Regions from separate parts of the Brevibacterium ammoniilyticum genome, predicted to be linked through region 2. Evidence: predicted binding sites of a transcription regulator. Region 2 holds the regulator's gene; each other region holds the start of a gene.
What was found. The regulator LexA, encoded in region 2, represses DNA repair genes until DNA is damaged. The targets are predictions, from matches to a motif close to TCGAACANNTGTTCGA.

Region 1 (4,732 bases), on a different contig from region 2:
CCCGAAGCGGCGGCACAGGACGTCGAGGACCGAGCGGTCGAGGCGGTCGAGGCCGAGGGCGTCGACTTCGTAGACGGTCAGCGCGCTCAGCGCTGCGGCTTCGTCGATGATGCCGGTGCCGCGGACCTGCGCCCAGTCGCGGACTCGGCGCAGCAGGCGATTGGCGATGCGGGGTGTGCCGCGGGAGCGGGTGGAGATCTCCTGCAGGCCGCGGTTCTCGGCGTCGATGCCGAGCATGCGCGCCGAGCGGGTGAGCACGGTGAGCAGGTCGGCGCTGGAGTAGAAGTCGAGGTGGCCGGTGAAGCCGAAGCGGTCGCGCAGCGGGGCGGGCAGCAGGCCCGAGCGGGTGGTGGCGCCGACGAGGGTGAAGGGAGGGAGGTCGAGCGGGATGGCGGTGGCTCCGGGACCTTTGCCGACGATGACGTCGACGCGGAAGTCCTCCATCGCGACGTAGAGCATCTCCTCGGCGGCACGGGCCATGCGGTGGATCTCGTCGATGAAGAGGACTTCGCCCTCTTCGAGGGAGGAGAGGATCGCGGCGAGGTCGCCTGCGTGCTGGACCGCCGGGCCCGAGGTGACGCGCAGGCTCGCCTGCATCTCGTGCGCGATGATCATCGCCAGGGTCGTCTTGCCCAGTCCGGGAGGGCCGGAGAGCAGGACATGGTCGGGGGTCCTGCTGCGGGCCTTGGCTGCGTCGAGGACGAGGGAGAGCTGCTCGCGGACCTGCGGTTGGCCGATGAAGTCGTGGAGTCCTTTGGGGCGCAGCGCGGCTTCCGCATCGCGTTCGGCGGCTTCGGCTGTCCCCGAGACGAGGCGGTCATGTTCGGCACCGGTGAGCCGCTGGTCGCCGAAGTCCATCTCATAGGACTCGGCCCGCCGGTCGAATGCCTCTGGCTCTCGACCGAATGCCCCGGAATCCCGGCCGAATGACTCTGGCTCTCGACCGAATGCCTCAGTACCGCGTGAGGACGGTGTCGGACCGGTCATTTCCGCGCACCCAGGACCTTGAGGGAGGCTTTGAGCAGCGCCGAGGTGCCGGCGTCGGCACCGAGGTCGCTGACGACCTCTTGGACCACCTCGGCGGCTTGGGGTTCCTTCCAGCCGAGGCCGACGAGGGCGTCGACGACCTGCTGGTTGGACCCGCCGAAGGACAGGGCGGGGCCGGGGGCAGCGGCGGCGAACTTCGGGAGTTTGTTCTCGAGTTCGAGGATGATGCGCGAGGCGCCCTTCTTCCCGATGCCGGGCACCCGGGTGAGCGCGGTGGCGTCCTGTCCGGCGATGGCCGCGGCGAGTTCGTCGGGTCCCATGACGGAGAGGATGGCCATGGCGAGGCGCGGGCCGATCCCGGAGATCGTGAGGAGGACTTCGAAGGTGTGGTTCTCGTCCTCGGTGCCGAATCCGAAGAGCGTCATCGAGTCCTCGCGGACGACGAGGGTGGTGACGAGCTCGATGTCGGCGCCGTGGCGGGTCCCGGCGAGCGTGTCCGGTGTCACGTGCACTTTTCGTCCGACTCCGTAGGTGAGGACGACGAGGTGGTCAGCTGCGATGCGATGAACCGTACCGCTGAGGAAACTGATCACGGACAGCCTTTCGGGTGGGAACACTTGTACGAATCCAGACTAACAGGAACGTACCGTTGGTCCTGGCCGACATGCCCGGAGCGTCACTCGCGCCACCGCACAGCAGTCTGAGCAACCGCCTGCGAACCGCGCCAGCTGCTCCGGGCCGCGACGCAATGGCCAGCGCACTGCCATTCCAGCGTGGCGCACTCACGTTCGGTCCCCCGAATCGTCGTCTCCACGGCAGTCGCTGTATCCGGGCGGGTCACTCACTTCACCCGGACCGCAGTCTCCAGGCGAGCCCTCGTGGTCACCCCATTCGGCATCCGTCCATGGCGGATCCGGATCACGGGCTGGACCACCCGTGTCGAGTCGGCCGTCGATCATCGCACTTGTCCCTTGGCGATCGATTCCGGGCCCGCTTGCCTCATCCGGTCCTACCGTAGGCGCATTTGTTCCCTTCGGGCCGTCCTGGGCCGCACTTGTCCCCCGCTGGCTCACCCCGGCCGCACTTGTCCCCCGCTGGCTCACCCCGGCCGCACTTGTCCCCCGCTGGCTCACCCCGGCCGCACTTGTCCCCGCGACTTCGTCGAAGAGCGATTCGGCTGCTTCGCGGGCGATGAATCGGGCGTGGAGAATGGGTCGGCGTTCGACGTCGATCGACGCGGGCGGGATCCATGCCGGTCGACCGTCGAAGAGCATGTAGGCATACCAGTCCGATTTGTCGATGAGATGGTGGTGCAGACCGCAGGCCAGGGTGAGGTTGTTGATGTCGGTCTTCCCACCGTTGGACCACGGAACGATGTGGTGAGCATCGCACCAGCCGGGCGGCGTCTCACATCCGGGGAAGGTGCATCCCTGATCGCGGGCGGCGAGTACGGCGAGCTGCTTCGGTGTCGCGTACCGCTGTTCGGTGGCCAGGCTCAGAGATTTCGCTTTGTCGCTCATGAGGTGGAAGAACACCGAGCCGTTGAGTCCCTCATCGACAGCGAGGTCGACGGGGAATTCCGCTTCGTCTCCGGTCTCTGCGCGCCCCTTCTTCTCCGCAAGGTTCTCCGCGGTCGCCGTGACGACCAGCGCGAAAGGTGCTCCTCGTCCGACCCGGCCCATTTCGATCCGGGAGAGAAGAGTGGCGAAGCGTTCGTACATGAGGTTCTTCACCGAACCCTGGGCATCAGCGGTGTCGACGAACGAGCCGTCCTCGCGGACTCCCCACCCACGGTTCTGTGGAACTGAGACATCGGCGGAACCTTCAGCGTTCGGCGCCGCGTCGGTCTGGCTGGGGTCAGTGGGGAAAGCATCAGCCGGGATGCGGGCGTCGGAGATGTCTCCCGAGAGCACACTGCCGAAGAGGTCGATGATCTCCTGCTCGTCCGCGGCTCGGCCGTCAGTCGGCACCGTGGCCGGGCAGGTATCCGGAGGTGCATCCTGCTCGTCAGGTGGCACCTCACCCTGTCCGGCCCCCTGTACCGCGCCCGAGCTGTCATCCGCTGCGGAGTCGAGGCTGCCGGTCGCAGACGAACCGTCGGGCGAGGCTGCGTGATCGCCGGCAGTCGATTCGCGATCACCTGATGCGGGATCGTCAGCCTTGATCCGCGAGGTCAGCCAACCCTGGAGGATCCCTCCGGAGATCGGGTCGAGGAGACCGGAGAGGTCCCAGTCGCCGTCACGGCGCTGCCGGACGTTGACCCGATAGTGCGACCGATCGTGAGAGTCCTTGGGTTCCTCCCCGTCCGGGTCGAGACGGTCGAGCATGTCCGCGAAGATCCGCCTGATGTCGGAGACGCGCACGGTGGGGGCACGCGCCACGAGCTTCTGCTCGACCTTGGTCCGCATGTCAGAGCCGAGCCAGAACGGCAGATCCTTCAGGCATTCGGTGATGGTCGTCGCCTGACTGGACGAGAGTCTGCCGGACTGCAGCCCTTCGGCCACGAGCGGATACTTCGGCGGCCGGGACTGGCCCGTGATGTCGACTCTGTTGCCGAGATTCTTCGCAAGTTCCGTCCGACGGTGGGCCTCGCTGCCACTGAGCTTGAGTTTGTCCTGCACGAGCGCCTTGGTCGACTTCGCCCCATAGTCCTTCGGGGTGCCGGTGCGTTCGAATACCGAGAGCGTCACCGCCGAGAGCAGATCGACGATGCGACTGAGCGCTTCGAGCCCCTGCATCACCGTGACCGCCTCATCGGGCCCCATAGGACGGCGGAAGTCCTGGAGCTGGGCGGCCAGTTCGGTCAGTGAGCCGAGACTCTCGGTCACTTCGGGAACTGTGGCCGAGAGGTCGGCCCACTGCTCGTTGCTGAGCATGGGATGCGGGGAGTCGGGAATCGAGGTGTCGCGGTGTTCGTCTGCGGCCGCCTGGAAGGGACTGGCGATATCGCTCACACACGGGCGCTCGGCGTCGGCTGTGCCGCTTCCGGTGACGCTCACCGCACCCCCAGCGGCGCCCATAGCGGGATCGCCGGCACCGTCTTCTCCACCGCTGGCATCGTCGCACGAGTCACAGGTATTGTCGCCTCCGCCGCTGCCCTTCGACCCGAGACGCTTCGACGTCGACTTCGAACCGGACTCGGGCCGCGAGCCGGACATCGACCCTGTAGCGGGCTTGGACTTCGAATCGGACGCCGGCCGCGAATCGCGGGTCGAAAGTGAATCCGTGTTCGATCGTGAATCAGCAGTCGATTCCCGGTCCGTCTTCGGATCCGGTTCGTCGAGTCTGCCGAAGTCCCGCGGAGTCACCGGCGCGATGTCGCCGAGGCGTTCGGCGAGCTGATGCCCGCTGAGATCCATCCCTGCAGCCTCGAGCTGCTCGAACAGCGACTGCGGTTGAGAAGGGTTCCGACTCCCCCGCCCGGTCCCGCGAGAGTTGTCTCGACGACGGGGACCCTGCTGTCCCTTTCCGCCCGCACCCGACCCATTGCCCGGGGAGCCTTCGCCCCGGGGATTCGGTGTGCGATCCGGTGTCAGTGTCATGGTCTCGATGTTCTGTCCGTCAACGCCTTCGTTGTGCGGTTAGTCACATCCTACGCCCATCACCATCTCACGTCTATAGTTTCGTTCGATTTTTCCAAGGTTTTTTAGACGCTGTTCGACGTGATTCCAATTCACTGCGATACGCACGTTTGACCAGGGACAATGCGCGGAAGCACCGTGGCTTTGATGGCGCCGACGGCGGG
Region 2 (4,732 bases):
GGATGCCGATCGGCGTGGGGTCAACGGATTCATGGCGGTGAGCGCGACTCATGCCGCGCTCCGTCTCGCCCAAGGTGCCGGGCGCCTCATCCGCTCGACCGGGGACAAAGGCGTCGTCGCGGTGCTCGACTCTCGGCTGCGCTCGGCCCGGTACGCCGGCTACCTCGTCAACTCGATGCCACGGATGTGGCCGACGACGGACTCGGCGCTCGTGCGCACGGCCCTGGGACGCCTGGCCGCGACGAAGGACGACGACTCCGCGAAGGGCTGACGGCGCGTCCGCGAGGCGACGGTGCGTCTGTGTGACGGCGGTGCGTCGGCAAGCGCGGTGAGGCGGGCCGGACTCTGCGCGGTATCCTGCACGTCCTACGTCCAGGTCGACTTCGCACGCATAGCCCTGTTTCGCACGCGCAGCGACATTTCCTAGGCCTGGCTCCGTATAGCGTCGCTCCAACGAGATGAACCACCCGTGCACAGGTGGTTTATCGAGCTAAGCGTGATGGTGAGAACCGCGCTCGAAAATGAGTGCACGCTGTGACGCTGATAGTCCCCAAGCTGTGTAGCTGAGGCCCTCGCGTATTGTCCGCGAACTGCGCACCAGGGGTGGTCGCGATTTAGAGCACTCGTGTTGCCGAGCCCCTTGCGTTGTCGGGCCCCTTGCGTTGTCGGGGCATTCGCGCTCACGGGGGACCACCTCGGCGAGGTGATGGTGCGTCGATAAGGATCGGGTGTTCCCGGGCGCGATGGTAGAGTCCGCGTCATGGCCGGGATCTCGCGCAGGAAGAAGTACGGTCTGGTGTGCCTGCTCATCGGCGTCGTCTGCCTGGTGTCCGGTGGGATCGGGTTCCTGGTGGGAGCAAAAGCCGAGGACATCTGGCCGCCCGCACTGCTGATCGTCGGCGGGCTTGCCGCGCTGTTGAGCCTCGGAGCGCTCTTCGACAACGGAGATTCTGCAGGGGGCGCGCACACGACGACCTCGTCGATGAACGACATCACGCGCAATCTCTGACGTCGTCGCTGCCACTGGTCCTTGGTGACCCTCGTCGTGAGCGCCGCAACCGCAAACCACCCCTGTAACCGCATCTCCACCAGGCAGCCGCAATTCATACGTCTGGCTCCGCACAACGTCGGTGCAACGCGATAAACCACCTGTGCACAGGTGGTGTGTGGAGCTGAAGGTGGTTGAAGGGCTGGGCGGCCTCCGTGAGGGATAAGCCTCGCTCGTCGCAAGCCGCGCTCGTCACAAGCCAGCTCACGCGCCGCGGAAACGCCGAATGCCCCCGACCACCATCGGTCGGGGGCATTCGTGCTCACGGCAGGCCACCTCGGCGAGGATCTGCGCACCCTCGCCGATGTACCTCAGAGGCGGCGGATGACGGCGACGACGAGGCCCATGATCTGGGCATAGGTGCCGTCGATCGGGTCGTAGTCCTTGTTCTGCGGCAGCAGCCACTGGCGCCCGGCCTTGCGCTTGAGCGTCTTCACCGTCGCCTCGCCGTCGAGGAGGGCCGCGACGATCTGACCGTTGTCCGCAGTGTGCTGCTTGCGCACGACGACCCAGTCGTCGTGGCAGATCGCGGCTTCGATCATCGAGTCGCCGACGACTTTGAGCAGGAACATCTCACCCGAGCCGACGACCTGCGTGGGCAGGGAGAAGACGTCGTCGATCTCCTGCTCGGCGAGGATCGGCCCGCCGGCGGCGATGCGCCCGACGACGGGGACCTGGACGGTGTTGTTCGCCAGCTCCTCGTACTTCGCGCGCTCGGCCTCCTCCTCTTCGAACGGGTTGACGACCTCGATCGCACGCGGACGCTTGGGGTCGCGGCGGACGTAGCCGAGCCGTTCGAGCTGGGAGAGCTGATGCGCCACGCTTGAGAGCGACGCGAGCCCGGCCGCCTCACCGATCTCACGCATGCTCGGCGGATAGCCGTTGGTCACCACGGCGCGCTCGATCGTCTCGAGCACGAGCCGCTGCCTGGGGGAGAGCCGGAAGTCCCCGGCCCCGGTCGGACCGTCAGGAATTTCGACCTCGTCCTCGTCGTTGCGGGCCGCGGCGATCTCGCTGGCAACATCCTCGTTGCGCGGCCGTCCTCTGCCTCGTTTGCTCTGCACCATTGCTCTCTCCCCTTCGTTCTAATCCCGCCGTTTCCCACCGGTCGAACCGCCTCGAGAGATCTCGTGTCAGTGCCGCCTGGGATGGTTGTTCGAGACCGATCAACAACGCTGGTTCTCGTTCATTGTCTCATAAATGTTCGAGATGGACTGGACATATGTTCGAATGGCATGTTGAATAGAACAGACGTTCTACCCATTGCGGGTGGAATCGTACGAAGAAAGAGGTAAATGCAATGTCTGCGAAGACTTCCCCCATGCATCTGACCACCCGTGGCCGCCGCGCCGTCCGCCTGCTCCGCACCGCACTGTGCGCGCTGGCCATCATCGGAGGCACGCTCTTCTTCTCCGCTCAGACGTTCACCGCCGAGGCGGTCGCCGGGGACGAGGTCGTCGGCGTCGCCGCGGACGCCGTCGTCGTCGGCGAGGGAGAGTCGCTGTGGACCGTGGCCTCGAACCTCGGACTCGACCGGGACACCCGCGATGTCGTCGCCGACATCGTCGAGCTCAACCACCTGTCCTCGCCCGTCGTCCACCCCGGCCAGAGCCTCGACGTTCCCCAGCGCTAAAATCGGTGTGTGGGAAACATCGAGTCTCTGCCAGTGCGTGCCGATCTCGTCGGACGGGAGCCCTACGGCGCTCCTCACCTCGACGTTCCGGTGCAGCTCAACGTCAATGAGAACGCCTATCCGATCCCGGACGTCGTCGTCGCGGCGATGCGGGAGGCCGTCGACACGCATCTGTCCGGACTCAACCGCTACCCGGACCGGGAGTTCACCGCGCTCCGCGAGCACCTCGTCGGCTACCTCGACGGCGTCAACGAACGCGCCGGCACCCCTGTCGATCTGCGCCCGGAGATGATCTGGGCGGCCAATGGCTCGAATGAGGTCCTCTCCCACATCGTCCAGGCCTTCGGCGGTCCCGGGCGCACCGCGCTCGGCTTCACGCCCAGCTACTCGATGCACCCGCTCATCACCACCGGCACCGGTGCCGAATGGGTCCATGCCGACCGTGACGATGATTTCGGTCTCACCGCCGAGGCGGTCGCCGCCGAAGTCGCCCGTGTCGACCCGGACATCGTCTTCCTCTGCACCCCGAACAACCCCACCGGCACCTCGCTCGGCCTCGACGTCATCGAAGCCGCCTACGACAACTGCTCGGGCATCGTCATCGTCGACGAGGCGTACGCCGAATTCTCCCGCCCCGCACTGCCCTCGGCGATGACCCTGCTCGAGGGCCGCCCCCGTCTCGTCGTCTCCCGGACGATGAGCAAGGCGTTCGCGTGCGCGGGTCTGCGCCTCGGCTATGCGATCGCCGCCCCCGAACTCATCGACACCCTCCGCCTCGTGCGCCTGCCCTACCATCTCTCCGACGTCACGCAGGTCCTCGCGTGCACCGCACTCGACCACGCGGACCTCCTGCTCGGCAACGTCGACCGGCTCATCGACTCTCGCAACGCCATCGCCGCACGCCTGGCCGAAATCGGCTTCACCGTGCACCCGAGCGATTCGAACTTCGTCCTCTTCGGCAACATCGCGAACCCGGCCGAACTGTGGCAGAAACTGCTCGACCGAGGCATCCTCATCCGCGACATCGGCATCGCCCATCATGCCCGTGTCAACGCCGGCACCGAGGCTGAGACGACTGCGTTCCTCACAGCGATCAGCGATATCGTCGACACCGATCCCAGCATCCTGCTCACGTCGAACTGAGACCGCGCTCATTCAATTGAGACGGCTCCCGGCGAACTGAGTCGTCTGAGGTCGCCCTGGTCATCACCCGGGCCGCGACCCTGGGACAATGGAGAGGGCACCACCCGCGCTGCACACGAAGAAAGGCTCACTATGAGGCAGGCCCAGCTGGAGAGGTCGACATCCGAATCGACCGTGTCCGTCGCGCTCGATCTCGACGGCACCGGGAAGTCCGACATCTCGACGACCGTGCCGTTCTTCGACCATATGCTCACGGCGCTCGCGAAGCACTCCCTCATCGACTTGGACGTCTCCTCCTCCGGCGACACCCACATCGACGTCCACCACACCGTCGAGGACACCTCGATCGTCATCGGTCAGGCCATCGCCGAGGCACTCGGCGACAAAGCCGGCATCCGCCGGTACGGTGCCGCCTTCGTCCCGCTCGACGAGTCCCTGGCCCGGTGCGTCGTCGACATCTCCGGTCGGCCCTACTTCGTCCACGCAGGCGAACCCGAAGGCCAGCAGTACCACCTCATCGGCGGGCACTTCACCGGGTCGATGACCTCGCACGCCCTGGAATCGATCGCCTTCCACGCGGGACTGACCGTCCACCTCGACCTCATCCGCGGCCGCGACCCGCACCACATCGTCGAAGCGCAGTTCAAAGCCTTCGCCCGCGCCCTGCGCGAAGCCGTCGAACCCGACGGCCGCACCACCGCCGTGCCGAGCACCAAGGGAGTCCTGTGAGCACCACCGTCGTCGTCACCCCGTTCGGGATCCCCGACCAGCTCGCCGCCGCCTGCGTGCTCTCGAACATCACCGGCACGATCGTCCCGATCGGTGAGTTCACCGGCATCGTCCTCGAGGATACGGGAGTTCAAGCCGGCAACGAGGCGGCTGCGGCCATCTCGAAGCTCGCCGGCAAG
Region 3 (4,732 bases), on a different contig from region 2:
AAGATCACGACCTGCGGGTCACCCAGCAGAGCCGAGGCGATCCCCAGCCTCTGCTGCATCCCGAGGGAATACTCCCTGACTCGGCGCTTCCAGTCGCGCGGCTGGAGATCGACCAGGTCCAGCACCTCGGTGACACGGGTATCCGAGAGCCGGTTCGTGCGGGCGATCCAGCGCAGATGGTCGATCGCGCGACGGGAGGGGTGCGCGCCGGAGCCTTCGAACTGCGCCCCGGCGATCAGCATCGGGATGGGATGCTCGCGGTAACGGCGTCCGCAGACGGTCGCTCGGCCTGCGTCGGCGCGGTCGAGGTCGCAGATGATGCGCATGACGGATGACTTGCCTGCCCCGTTCGGTCCGAGCAGCCCGGTGACGACTCCCGCTTCGGCGGTGAAGCTCACCTGGTCTGCCGAGGTGATCGGGCCGTGGGTCTTGGTCACGTTCGTGACTTCGATCATGAGTGGATCCTTTCGATGAGAATGAGCAGACGCTGAATCGTGCGCGCGGCTATCGGACGTCGCGCCGCTGGTACAGGACGGCGCCGATCACGAGTGCGGCGATCACCTGCGCTGCCGCCGCGATCAGGACTGTCGCTGAAGGCATAGCACCGGCTTGGAGGTAGGCGGACTTGAACGCCTGATCGAGCGCCCCTGACAGGGCGGGAGTCTGCGCGGCCAGCAGATCGGAGAGGCCGATCGTCCAGACGAGGATAGGTGTGACTGCAAAGGTGATGCTGCGCGTGGCCGCAACCAGCGATGCGGATACAACCGCGATCACTGCCCAGTAGCCGATCAGCCACCAGTAGGGGGCAAGCACGATCGTGGCGGTCGGATCTCCGCCCGCGACGGCCAGCGGCACGAGACTCGCTGCGACGCAGACGGCCGCACCGATCAATGCAATGATCGCGGTGGTCGCGATCTTGATCGCGAAGAGCGTGTCGCGCCCGGCGGTGACGAGGAATGCGGTCCGGCGCGGCCCGATCGGGATATCTTGGCCGATCACCCAAGCACCGAGCAGGATCGGGATGATCTGCCCGTAGTGCAACAGGATGAGCATGACATCGGCCGTCGTCAGGCCGCCGAGTTCGTCGCCGCGCCCTTGCGCGAGGAACTGACCAGCCTGACTCATGATGAACACCGCCGCGATGAACAGGGCAAGGGCGCCGAACAGGAGCGTGCGCCCGATCGGGGGGAACGAGCGCGCCTTTCGCATCTCAGCGGCGAAGACACCCAGCGCTCTGGAAGGGGCGGAGAACGTGACCGTGGACATGCTCTCAATCCCACCGCAAGTGAAACGCCTCCGGATCACCGTCAGCGGTGGTCTTCACGCGATCCTGCCCGGTTTTCTCACCCCTGGGTGTGAGGCGATTCCCGGTCCCGCTTCGTAGTCTTGAGGGTATGGAGATGAGCGAGCGGCCGACCTGGGAGCGCTCGCGCGCTTGGATCGCGGTCGTCTGCCTCACTCCGCTGCCTCTCAGCGCTGCGTTGATCCTCGATTCGAGTCGTACCGGAATTCTGCTGGCGACGATCATCTCCGGCCTCACTCTGGTGGTCGCGGCCTTGGTGTGGGCTGTCCAGCGTGCCCGCAGGCAACGCCGCGACTTCGAGGAACGCCTCGCCTCCTGGGCGGCCGAGCAGGCCGTCGGGCAGGAACGCCTGCGGATAGCTCGCGACCTGCACGACCTCATTTCGCACGGCCTGGGGATCATCACCGTGCGCGCGGCGGCCACGGGCTACCTCGACGGCCCCGATGCCGACGCCGAACGTCAGCGCGCAATGCTCGACATCGAGCGCATCGGGCGCTCGACCACGACGGAACTGCGCCGAATGCTGACTCTGCTTCGCGCGCCGGGCGACGGCCCCGCCCCACTGAATCCCGCGGAAACGTTCGCGGCAATCCCCGGCATCATCCGATACGCCGAGCGGGGCGGCCTCGTCATCCAGCAGACGACAGAGAACTTGGGCGACGAGCACGACGACTACGGCGGGATCGCGCCGAGTGTGCAGCTTGCAGTCTGCGCCATCGTCAGAGAAGCACTCACCAACGTGGTCCGGCACGCTGGCCCCACCACCGTGCGGCTCTCGATCACCCGCATCGACGACGCCGTTGATGTGACCGTCGACGACGACGGGAAGCACCCCGGCTGGCGGGCGGAAGCGGGTGCCGGACACGGGCTCACCGGCCTCCGCGAACGTGTCAGGGCTCACGGCGGCACGCTCGCCACCTCCCCGACTCGGCAAGGGTTCCGTCTGCACGCCTCCGTCCCGATCGGAGCGGGACCGGTCGGAGCGGGCGCATGAGTGAGCATCCGGTCGGAGCACCGCCGATCGGTGTACTGCTGGCCGACGACCAACCGCTGATGCGCCAGAGTCTGCGCATCGTGATCGACAGCCAGCCTGACCTTCACGTCGTCGGGGAGGCGAGCAACGGCGACGAGACAGTGAAAGCGGCACGGAGTCTCACGCCGGACATCATCCTGATGGATATCCGAATGCCCGGATCAGACGGCATCCACGCGACGAGAGCCATCACCGCAGACCCCGCACTGCGCGATGTTCGGGTGCTCGTGCTGAGCATGTACGAACTCGATGAGTACGTCTTCGGGGCACTCCGCGCCGGGGCGAGTGGCTTCCTCCTGAAGGACGCACACCCCGGCACGCTGCTCGACGCCGTTCGCCGCGTCCACAACGGCGAGGCATTGTTCGCGCCCTCGATCCTCACCAGGCTCATCGACCACTACGTATCCGACTCCAACCCGGCGCTGAAGTCCGCAGGCAGCCCTGCGCTCGACCTGCTGACGCCACGTGAGACGGAAGTGCTGACACTCGTTGCGACCGGCCTGTCCAACGATGAGATCACCACCGAACTGTGCGTCTCCGCCAACACCGTCAAGACGCACATCAGCAACCTGCTGGCCAAGCTTCATGCCCGTGATCGAGCCCAACTCGTCATAACCGCCTACGAATGCGGACTCGCCACCGTTAACCCCCGTCCCTGACACCTCGCGCGCACCCGCCCTCCTCAGCCCATTCGGACTGGGATGCGCGGAAGACAGCGCATGCAGGTTGTCGGTATCCGCCACACGAGGAGTCGAGCGGGTGACGTGGGCGAATGAGTGGGCGCAGCCGCGATTCGGGAGCGTCAACCCGCAACGTCTTCGCAGTTCAGAGAGGTGGATGCAGGTCTCTGCGCCCGTTTTGCAACAAGGGTGGATGCTCTGTGAATCGAAGATCATCGAATCACACATCCACAGTCGAACAAAAACCAAACAAAAGGTTGACATATCCGAATCAGGTGTATAATGGGAGGATCAACACCGACGTTGATGATTGGACCTGGAGGCTATGACTCTCACCCCGGACCGCAACTCCGAGAAGCCGGAGGAACGCGCAGGACGCGCTTCGGCTGCGCGGACGAATGCGTCCGGTGCGGATCGCTCCCGGAACGACTTCCGCTCCGCGGGAGACGGGACAGCAAGTGTCGGCTCCGGGCGCGATGACGGAGAGTCCGCAGACGACGAACGCCTCGCCGAGGTCATCTCTCTGCGTGATCAGCTCGCGGCTGCCGGATTCGATCTCTCCGGTCACCCCCTCGCTGATGAATTCGGCGCCAGGGACGCCGTCGACATGTCTGAGCCGCCGCCGGCTGACGAACCGGCCTCCGACTACTTCGACTCCATCGACGATCCGGACATCAGCACACCGCCGTTCGCCGTCGACCAGGCGCCGCATTCTCCCAGCTCTGAGCTCCGCGATCCCGAGTTCGAAGGATCTGAGCGCCAAGGAGCCGAGTTTCACGGAACCGGGCCCGAGAGTTGCGAGGGATCCGAGGGACGGGACGCAGCCGGCGATGACGCCGCCCCGGCGTGGGTGAGCCGGCACCCGCTTCTCACCGACGCAGGCTGGGCGGACCTCTCAGCTTTCGCTCCCGAGATCACCGGTAGCATCACCACCCTGATGGACTTCAGCAACGGACTGCGATCCTTCGAGAAGCCGATGGGTCCCGACGAGGCACTGCTGCTCGTCGACGGAGTCGAAGCGCTCTCCCGGATCACGGAAGCCCTCTCGACGCTGGCCCTCTCCGTCTACGAACGCGTGGGCACTCCGACGGACAGCGGTGCCAAGAGCACGAAGGCTCTCATCCAGCACCGACTCAACCTCACCCCGACCGAAGCCAACAGGCGGACCGAACTGGCGAAGAACCTCGGCGGGAGGGTCAGCGAATCCGGGCAGCGACTCGCCCCTCTGTGCCCCGAGGTCGCCGACGGCCTGCACAACGGGTCGCTGTCGGCGGGACAGGCGAAGGCCATCGATGACTGCATGAGCGACCTGCCCGACTGGGTGAGTCCGGAGAAGCGCGCCGAGGTGGAGAAGCAGCTGGTCGACTACGCACCACAGGTGCGGGTCCGGGACCTGCGCGGCATCTTCGACCACATGCTCGGCTACCTCGACCCTGATGGGAAGCGACCCCGCGAGGAGACTCCGCGGGCCGACTACTCCGTGACGATCCGCCCCAAGGCCAACGGCGACTGGGTGCTGGGCGGACTGCTCGACCCGGTCTCAGGGGCGGCGTTGAACGGATTGCTCACTTCCCGCATCCAATCCGCTGATCAGGCTGTTTCGCCACCGTCGACGGCAGGATCTGCCGATGCGGGACAAAGTACGGGTTCGATCGGATCGGACTCACCGGGTGCGACGGAGCACGACGGTCAGGAGTCACTGTTCGACGTCGTCGA

Region 1: ruvA (Holliday junction branch migration protein RuvA) is a predicted target of LexA. The motif match lies at 1,597-1,612, and genes of this name have one in related genera.
Region 3: AAHA49_RS09050 (HNH endonuclease signature motif containing protein) is a predicted target of LexA. The motif match lies at 3,262-3,277, and genes of this name have one in related genera.

Annotation. Positions count from the first base shown of each region.
Region 1 is NZ_BAABNP010000003.1:20,918-25,649, reverse strand. It holds gene ruvB (Holliday junction branch migration DNA helicase RuvB) at 1-858, opposite strand, end outside; gene ruvA (Holliday junction branch migration protein RuvA) at 984-1,580, opposite strand; gene AAHA49_RS03920 (DUF222 domain-containing protein) at 1,770-4,346, opposite strand.
Region 2 is NZ_BAABNP010000004.1:31,499-36,230, reverse strand. It holds gene AAHA49_RS05815 (ATP-dependent DNA helicase) at 1-271, shown strand, start outside; gene AAHA49_RS05810 (hypothetical protein) at 761-1,009, shown strand; gene lexA (transcriptional repressor LexA) at 1,360-2,115, opposite strand; gene AAHA49_RS05800 (LysM peptidoglycan-binding domain-containing protein) at 2,370-2,681, shown strand; gene AAHA49_RS05795 (histidinol-phosphate transaminase) at 2,691-3,824, shown strand; gene hisB (imidazoleglycerol-phosphate dehydratase HisB) at 3,957-4,553, shown strand; gene AAHA49_RS05785 (hypothetical protein) at 4,550-4,732, shown strand, end outside.
Region 3 is NZ_BAABNP010000006.1:155,786-160,517, reverse strand. It holds gene AAHA49_RS09070 (ABC transporter ATP-binding protein) at 1-455, opposite strand, end outside; gene AAHA49_RS09065 (hypothetical protein) at 505-1,266, opposite strand; gene AAHA49_RS09060 (sensor histidine kinase) at 1,395-2,297, shown strand; gene AAHA49_RS09055 (response regulator transcription factor) at 2,294-2,995, shown strand; gene AAHA49_RS09050 (HNH endonuclease signature motif containing protein) at 3,342-4,732, shown strand, end outside.